Regions from separate parts of the Streptomyces sp. LaBMicrA B280 genome, predicted to be linked through region 1. Evidence: predicted binding sites of a transcription regulator. Region 1 holds the regulator's gene; the other holds the start of a gene.
What was found. Region 1 encodes HrcA, which represses chaperone genes, less so after heat shock. Its sites were predicted from a motif close to TTNGCACTCNGNNNNNCNGAGTGCNAA; they were not measured.
Positions count from the first base shown of each region.

Region 1 (4,414 bases):
GGAGGCGGTGCGGGTGGGGCGCGCCGGTTCTGTGGAAGGCCGTACGAGGGTCACCGCCCGGCCCTCCAGCAGGAAGCCGCGCGGCTCCAGCGGGAACACCCGGTGCTTGCCGAAGCGGTCCTCCAGCGTCACCGTGCCCGCCTCGCAGCGGATCACCGCCCCGCAGAACCCGGTGCCGGGCTCCTCCACGACCAGACCCGGGGCGGCGGGTACCTCGGGCACCGGCCGGGGCTTCTTCCAGGGAGGGGTCAGGTCGGCGGAGTACTGGCGGGAGCGCGGGCCCGAAGGGCCCTCGTTGGAAGGGCGGTGGTGGGAGACGGGTGGGCGCATTCGGATGACGATAGGAGAAGCGGCGGGCGCGTGCCTACGACACGCCGAACCGCGCGGCCAGCGCGTCCCGTTGGCGTCGTACGAAGGCCGCGTCGACCACCGCGCCGTGACCGGGCACGTACAGCGCGTCCTCGCCGCCCAGCGCCAGCAGCCGGTCCAGCGCGTCCGGCCAGCGCGACGGTACGGCGTCCGGGCCCGCCTGGGGCTCGCCGGACTCCTCCACCAGGTCCCCGCAGAACACCACCTCCGGCTCGCCCGGCACCAGGATCACCAGGTCATGGGCGGTGTGCCCGGGGCCCACGTTGGCCAGCAGCGCCTGGCGGCCGCCGCCCAGGTCCAGGGTCCGCTCCCCGGAGACCAGCTGCCGGGGCGGCACCAGCGCCAGCGCCGCCTCCTCGGCCTCGTCCGCCGGGAGCCCGTGGTGGACGGCGTCGTGCCGCAGCTCGTCCCGGCCGCGGCGGAACACCCCGTCCGCCCCCACCGCCGCGTACACCGCGGCCCCCGCGAAGGCCGGTGCCCCGAAGACATGGTCGAAATGGACATGGGTCAGCGCGAGATGGGTCACACGTCCACCGGCGAGCGCCTCGGCCGAGGACCGCAGCCGGGCCCCCTCCGCCAGGCTCGACCCGGCGTCCACCATCAGCGCCCTGCCCGCGCCCAGGACCAGCCCCGCCGTGCAGTCCCAGCCCGGCAGCCGGCACCGCCCCACCCCGGCGGTGATCCGCTCCCATCCGTGCTCTTCCCAAGTCACCGTCATACCGCGACGCTAACCGGGGCCGGGGTCGCGCGGGCACCGACCTTGCCCGATGCGTACCCCACGGCCGTACACTGACCGGGGAACGCTGGCACTCGCATGCGAAGAGTGCCAAGACGGACATCCGAGGGACGACCGCGCGAGTGAGGGGACGACGTGCTGGAGGTGCGCGCCGATGCTGAGTGAACGCAGACTTCAGGTGCTGCGCGCCATCGTCCAGGACTATGTCGGCACCGAGGAGCCGGTCGGCTCCAAGGCCCTGACCGAGCGGCACAACCTCGGCGTGTCCCCGGCGACCGTCCGCAATGACATGTCGGCCCTGGAGGACGAGGGGTACATCGCGCAGCCGCACACCAGCGCCGGGCGCATCCCCACCGACAAGGGCTACCGGCTGTTCGTCGACAAGCTCGCGGGCGTCAAGCCGATGACCGCGCCCGAGCGCCGCGCGATCCAGAACTTCCTGGACGGCGCCGTCGACCTGGACGACGTCGTGGCGCGCACGGTGCGGCTGCTCGCGCAGCTGACCCGGCAGGTCGCCGTCGTGCAGTACCCGTCCCTGACCCGGTCCACCGTGCGGCACGTGGAACTGCTCGCGCTCGCCCCGGCGCGCGTGATGCTCGTGCTGATCACGGACACCGGCCGGGTCGAGCAGCGGATGGTCGACTGCCCGGCGCCGTTCGGTGAGGCATCCCTCGCGGATCTGCGCGCGCGGCTCAACAGCCGGGTCGCGGGACGGCGGTTCGCGGATGTGCCGCAGCTGGTCGAGGACCTGCCGGACGCCTTCGAACACGAGGATCGCGGTACGGTCTCCACAGTGCTCTCCACCCTTCTGGAGACACTGGTCGAGGAGAACGAGGAGCGGTTGATGATCGGCGGCACCGCCAATCTCACCCGCTTCGGACATGATTTTCCCCTCACGATCCGGCCCGTCCTGGAGGCCCTTGAGGAGCAGGTCGTGCTCCTCAAGCTCCTCGGCGAGGCGAAGGATCCGGGCATGACCGTGCGCATCGGGCACGAGATCGCCCATGAGGGACTCAACTCCACCTCCGTGGTGTCGGTGGGCTACGGTTCGGGCGGCGAGGCGGTTGCCAAGCTCGGCGTGGTCGGACCGACCCGCATGGACTACCCGGGAACGATGGGAGCGGTACGCGCAGTGGCACGGTACGTCGGACAGATCCTGGCGGAGTCGTAAGTGGCCACGGACTACTACGCCGTTCTCGGCGTGCGCCGCGACGCGTCGCAGGATGAGATCAAGAAGGCGTTCCGTCGGCTCGCGCGCGAGCTGCACCCGGACGTCAACCCGGATCCGAAGACCCAGGAGCGGTTCAAGGAGATCAACGCCGCTTACGAGGTGCTGTCGGATCCGCAGAAGAAGCAGGTCTACGACCTCGGCGGGGACCCCCTCTCGCAGTCCGGCGGCGCCGGCGCGGGCGGCTTCGGGGCCGGTGGCTTCGGCAACTTCTCCGACATCATGGACGCGTTCTTCGGCACGGCGTCGCAGCGCGGGCCGCGCTCGCGCACCCGGCGCGGCCAGGACGCGATGATCCGGATCGAGGTGGAACTGGACGAGGCGGCCTTCGGGACGACCAAGGAGATCCAGGTGGACACCGCGATCGTCTGCAACACCTGCAACGGCGAGGGCGCGGCGCCGGGCACCTCGGCGCAGACCTGTGACATGTGCCGCGGCCGCGGTGAGGTCTCGCAGGTCACCCGGTCCTTCCTGGGCCAGGTCATGACCTCGCGGCCGTGCCCCCAGTGCCAGGGCTTCGGGACCGTGGTCCCCACGCCCTGCCCGGAGTGCGCCGGTGACGGCCGGGTCCGCTCGCGGCGCACGCTGACCGTGAAGATCCCGGCCGGTGTCGACAACGGCACCCGGATCCAGCTGGCAGGCGAGGGCGAGGTCGGCCCCGGCGGCGGTCCGGCCGGTGACCTGTACGTCGAGATCCACGAGCTGCCGCACGCGCGGTTCCAGCGCCGCGGCGACGATCTGCACTGCACGGTCACCATCCCGATGACCGCGGCGGCCCTCGGCACCAAGGTGCCGCTGGAGACGCTGGACGGCCTGGAGGAGATCGACATCCGGCCCGGCACGCAGTCCGGGCAGTCGATCCCGCTGCACGGCCGCGGTGTCACGCATCTGCGGGGCGGCGGCCGGGGCGATCTGATCGTGCATGTCGAGGTGCAGACGCCGACGAAGCTCGACGCCGAGCAGGAGCGGCTGCTGCGCGAGCTGTCCAAGCTGCGCGGCGAGGAGCGTCCGCAGGGGCAGTTCCAGCCGGGCCAGCAGGGGCTGTTCTCGCGGCTGAAGGACGCGTTCAACGGGCGCTGACCGCCGGCCGCGACGGGTGTCGCGACGGCCTCCGACCGGAGGCCGTCGACGCCTTCGACCGGTGGCCGTCACCGCCTCTGACCGGGCGCGTAGGGGAATATGCCGATCGTGACACCCGATTCGGACTTGTTCGGGGGACGTGACACCATGCGGTCATGTCCTCCGCACTGACCGATCTTCTCCCTCACCCGATCGTGCAGGCCCCCATGGCGGGCGGCGTCTCCGGCCCGGAGCTCGCCGCCGCCGTGTCCGAGGCCGGTGGGCTCGGGTTCCTGGCCGCCGGGTACAAGACGGCCGACGGCGTGTACCAGGAGATCAAGCGGCTGCGGAGCCTCACCGACCGGCCCTTCGGCGTGAATGTGTTCATGCCGCAGCCCGAGTATGCGGAGAGCGGCGCGGTCGAGGTCTACGCCCATCAGCTCGCGGGCGAGGCCGCCTGGTACGAGACCGAGCTGGGCGATCCGGACAGCGGCCGCGACGACGGCTTCGACGCCAAGCTCGCGGTGCTCCTGGACGATCCGGTGCCGGTGGTCTCCTTCCACTTCGGGGTGCCGAGCCGGGAGGCGCTTCAGCGGCTGCGGCGGGCCGGGACGTTCACGCTGGTCACCGCCACCACCGCCGAGGAGGCCGTCGCGGTGGAGCGGGCCGGGGCGGACGCGGTGATCGCCCAGGGCGTGGAGGCGGGCGGCCACCAGGGCACGCACCGGGACGTCCCGGAGAACGACGGCACCGGCCTCGGCCTGCTGTCCCTGATCGCACAGATCCGTGAGGCGGTGCACATTCCCGTCGTCGCCGCGGGCGGGATCATGCGCGGCGCCCAGATCGCGGCGGTCCTCGCGGCGGGGGCGCGCGCGGCCCAGCTGGGCACCGCCTTCCTCGCCACCCCCGAGTCCGGCGCGCCCGCCGTGCACAAGGAGGCGCTGACCAACCCCCTGTTCGTCCGCACCGAGCTGACCCGCGCGTTCACCGGCCGGCCGGCCCGCGGGCTGGTCAACCGCTTC
Region 1 is NZ_JBMJCT010000005.1:181,284-185,697, reverse strand. It holds gene ACLF5H_RS05390 (DUF3097 domain-containing protein) at 1-330, opposite strand, end outside; gene ACLF5H_RS05385 (MBL fold metallo-hydrolase) at 365-1,087, opposite strand; gene hrcA (heat-inducible transcriptional repressor HrcA) at 1,260-2,276, shown strand; gene dnaJ (molecular chaperone DnaJ) at 2,277-3,413, shown strand; gene ACLF5H_RS05370 (nitronate monooxygenase) at 3,569-4,414, shown strand, end outside.

Region 2 (4,414 bases), on a different contig from region 1:
GTTCCGGCGCCGACCCGGGCACCGCCCGCCCGGCGGCGGGCCGGGGCGCGACCGGCGGGGCGCGACCGGGCACGCCGCGCCCGACCCGCGCGCCGCCCAGGCCGCCGAACACACCCGCATGGTCGCCGCCGCGAAACGCTGGGGCCTGGACGAGGTCCCGATCGCGCCCCCGGCGCCGCCCAAGGTGAAGCCCCGCATCACCGCGCGCGCCGGCTTCGAGGTGGACCACCAGGAGGACTGGGGCCTGCCGCCGGTCTTCACCACGGTCCCGACCCGGAACAAGGTCGTCTTCCTCACCATCGACGACGGCTCGGAGAAGGACCCCCGCTTCCTCCAGATGATGCGGGACCTGAAGATCCCGTACACCGCCTTCCTCAGCAACTACCTGGTCAAGGACGACTACGGCTACTTCCGCAAGGCGCAGTCCTACGGCAACACCCTGAACAACCACACCCTCACCCACCCCTATCTGCCGGGGCTGTCCTACGAGGAGCAGAAGCACGAGATCTGCGACATGCAGGACATCATGCAGAAGCAGTTCGGCAGACGCCCGACCGTCCTGCGCCCGCCCTACGGCAACTACAACCAGGACACCCTGGTCGCCGCCAAGTCCTGCGGCATCAAGTACGCCCCGATCTGGAACGAGGAGGTGTACGTCGACCACTGGGAGTTCCGCGAGGACGACCAGCGGCTGCGCCGGGGCGACATCGTCCTCACCCACTTCCGCGGCCGCAGCGACTGGGACGGCACGATGGTCGACGACATGCGCCGCTTCCTGAACAAGGTGACGCGCGAGGGGTACGCGGTGGCCCGCCTGGAGGACTACCTGTGAACCGCCCGCCCCGGGCACGGGGGGCGCGGTGAGGTGTCCGGCGGAGCGAGGGTGAGCGGCCCGGCCGGGAGGGTGCCGGTGGGGCGGCGAGCCGGTGAGTGGTGGCGGGTGCGGGGCGCGGCGCTGTCGGCCGTCCCGGCCGGGGTCCTCGCCGCGGTCCTGTTCCTCGCCGGGTGCGCCCAGCCCGTCGTGCCCATCGAACGCCTCGGCAGGAAGGCGGCGGAGGGGGTGCGGCCGCTCGCCGCGCCGCCGTCCCGCCCGCCCCTGCCCCCGGTCGTGGACCACGTCCCCACCCGCGACCGGGTCGTCTTCCTCACCTACGACGCCACCGACCGCCCCGCCGGGCTCCGAGAACCCCACCTGCCGGTGAGCCGGTTCGCCCCCGGGCCCCGCCCCCTGGCGGGAGCGCCGTACGCCGTCCAGCGCGCCGCACTCTGCGCCCGCCGCGCCCGCCTCCTGCGCCCACCCCGGGGCGCGTACGACCCGACGACCCTGCGCGCGGCCGCCGACTGCGGAGTCACGGCCGTCGTCCTGTGGCGCGCCACCCTCACGCCGACGGGCCTCACCTACCCCCGGGGCCCGCACCACCTTTGCCGGGGCGACATCATCCGCCTCCTCCCGGACGCCCCCACGGACCGCCTCTTGGACGCCATGCGCGGACGAAACCTGACGGCGGCACGGCTGGAGGACTACCTGTAGTCCTTCCAGCCCGTCCGGCGTTTGAGGACGGAGGCCGAAGGCCGACACGGGGGTCCGGGGGCGCAGCCCCTGGTACGGCACGCCCGATTCCGCCCGCCGACCAACGCTCCCGCACCTGCGTTTTCGGCCGACGCGCCGGGCGTAATTGGCACTCCGCTTGACCGAGTGCTAATCGCGGTCATAGTCTCGGCTCTGGCACTCCCCACTGGAGAGTGCCAACAACGCGACGGGCAGGTCCGGCACCCGCGACGACGGATCGACCTGGTCGCCACCTCAGACAGTTAACCCCGTGAGATCTCCGAAGGGGGAGGTCGGATCGTGACGACCGCCAGCACCAAGGTTGCCATCAAGCCGCTCGAGGACCGCATCGTGGTCCAGCCGCTCGACGCCGAGCAGACCACGGCCTCTGGCCTGGTCATCCCGGACACCGCGAAGGAGAAGCCCCAGGAGGGCGCCGTCCTCGCCGTGGGTCCGGGTCGCTTCGAGAACGGCGAGCGCCTGCCGCTCGACGTCAAGGTCGGCGACGTTGTCCTGTACAGCAAGTACGGCGGCACCGAGGTGAAGTACAACGGCGAGGAGTTCCTCGTCCTCTCGGCTCGCGACGTGCTCGCGATCATCGAGAAGTAATTCACCCCGAGCAAACCTTTGCTCTGAGCTGCGCCCCTGGCCCCCGCGACCGATAACGAAGCCGGGCGTCCGGGGCGCAGTTCGTCTTTTACCCACAAGATTTCGAGAGGGCTCCCGCTGTCATGGCGAAGATCCTGAAGTTCGACGAGGACGCCCGTCGCGCCCTCGAGCGCGGCGTCAACAAGCTGGCCGACACGGTGAAGGTGACGATCGGCCCCCGGGGTCGCAACGTCGTCATCGACAAGAAGTTCGGCGCCCCCACCATCACCAACGACGGTGTCACGATCGCCCGTGAGGTCGAGATCGAGGACCCGTACGAGAACCTCGGCGCGCAGCTGGTGAAGGAGGTGGCGACCAAGACCAACGACATCGCGGGTGACGGCACCACCACCGCCACCGTGCTCGCCCAGGCGCTGGTCCGTGAGGGCCTGCGCAATGTCGCCGCCGGTGCCTCCCCGGCCGCCCTGAAGAAGGGCATCGACGCCGCCGTCAAGGCGATCTCCGAGGACCTGCTCGCCACGGCCCGCCCGATCGACGAGAAGTCCGACATCGCCGCCGTCGCCGCGCTGTCCGCCCAGGACCAGCAGGTCGGCGAGCTGATCGCCGAGGCCATGGACAAGGTCGGCAAGGACGGTGTCATCACCGTCGAGGAGTCCAACACCTTCGGTCTGGAGCTGGACTTCACCGAGGGCATGGCCTTCGACAAGGGCTACCTGTCCCCGTACTTCGTGACGGACCAGGAGCGTATGGAGGCCGTCCTCGACGACCCGTACATCCTGATCCACCAGGGCAAGATCTCCGCCATCGCGGACCTGCTGCCGCTCCTGGAGAAGGTCATCCAGTCCGGCTCCAAGCCGCTGCTGATCATCGCCGAGGACGTCGACGGCGAGGCCCTGTCGACCCTGGTCGTCAACAAGATCCGCGGCACCTTCAACGCCGTCGCGGTGAAGGCCCCCGGCTTCGGCGACCGCCGCAAGGCGATGCTCCAGGACATGGCCGTCCTCACCGGCGCCACCGTCATCTCCGAAGAGGTCGGCCTCAAGGTCGACCAGGTCGGCCTCGACGTGCTCGGCTCCGCCCGCCGCATCACCGTCACCAAGGACGACACCACGATCGTCGAGGGTGCCGGCAAGTCGGAGGACCTGAACGGCCGCGTCGCGCAGATCAAGGCCGAGATCGAGAACACCGACTCCGACTGGGACCGCGAGAAGCTCCAGGAGCGCCTCGCGAAGCTGGCCGGCGGCGTGTGCGTGATCAAGGTCGGTGCCGCCACCGAGGTGGAGCTGAAGGAGAAGAAGCACCGTCTGGAGGACGCCATCTCCGCGACCCGCGCCGCGGTCGAGGAGGGCATCGTCTCCGGTGGTGGCTCCGCTCTGGTGCACGCCTCCAAGGTCCTCGAGGGCAACCTCGACAAGACCGGCGACGAGGCCACCGGTGTCGCCGTGGTCCGCAACGCGGTCGTCGAGCCGCTGCGCTGGATCGGCGAGAACGCCGGCCAGGAGGGCTACGTCATCGTCTCCAAGGTCAAGGACCTGGAGAAGGGGCAGGGCTACAACGCCGCCACCGGTGAGTACGGCGACCTGGTCAAGGCCGGCGTCATCGACCCGGTCAAGGTGACCCGCTCCGCCCTGGAGAATGCCGCCTCCATCGCCTCCCTGCTGCTCACGACCGAGACCCTGGTCGTCGAGAAGAAGGAAGAGGAGCCGGAGGCCGCGGGCCACGGCCACAGCCACGGCCACGCCCACTGAGCCTCGACGCTCTGACCGAAGGCCCGGCACCCCTCAGGAGGCGCCGGGCCTTCGCGTCGCCGTACGCCCTCAGCCGCGCCCGGCCGCCCGCTAGTTCTCCAACTCGTCCAGCGCGCCCAGCTGTTGCATCAGGCCCAGCTGGTCGTGCTGCCACCAGATCTCGGTGATCTTGCCGTCGGGGGCGAGGCGGAAGAGGGTCGTGCCGGTCATGGTGACGTCGCGGCCGGTCGCGGGGATGCCGAGGAAGTCGCCCCGGTGGGTGGCCCGCCAGGTCCAGCGGGCGCAGGCGCGGTCGTCCTGGACGAGGACGTCCTCGATGGTGAAGGCGCAGTCGAAGGCGGCACGCCACATGCGGTACTCGGCGCGCGCGTTGTCCAGGCCGATGGTGTCCTGCGGGTTCACCGGGTCATGGCTGTGCACGTCCTCGGCCAGCAGGTCGTTGAGCGGGGGCAGTTCGCCGGGGCCCGCGAGGGTGGTGAAGAAGCGCCGTACGGTGTCCTCGGCCGGC
Region 2 is NZ_JBMJCT010000017.1:106,446-110,859, forward strand. It holds partial or broken gene ACLF5H_RS17340 (polysaccharide deacetylase family protein) at 1-832, shown strand, start outside; gene ACLF5H_RS17345 (hypothetical protein) at 911-1,531, shown strand; gene groES (co-chaperone GroES) at 1,850-2,158, shown strand; gene groL (chaperonin GroEL) at 2,281-3,906, shown strand; gene ACLF5H_RS17360 (ester cyclase) at 3,997-4,414, opposite strand, start outside.
Region 2: groES (co-chaperone GroES) is a predicted target of HrcA. The motif match lies at 1,677-1,703, and genes of this name have one in related genera.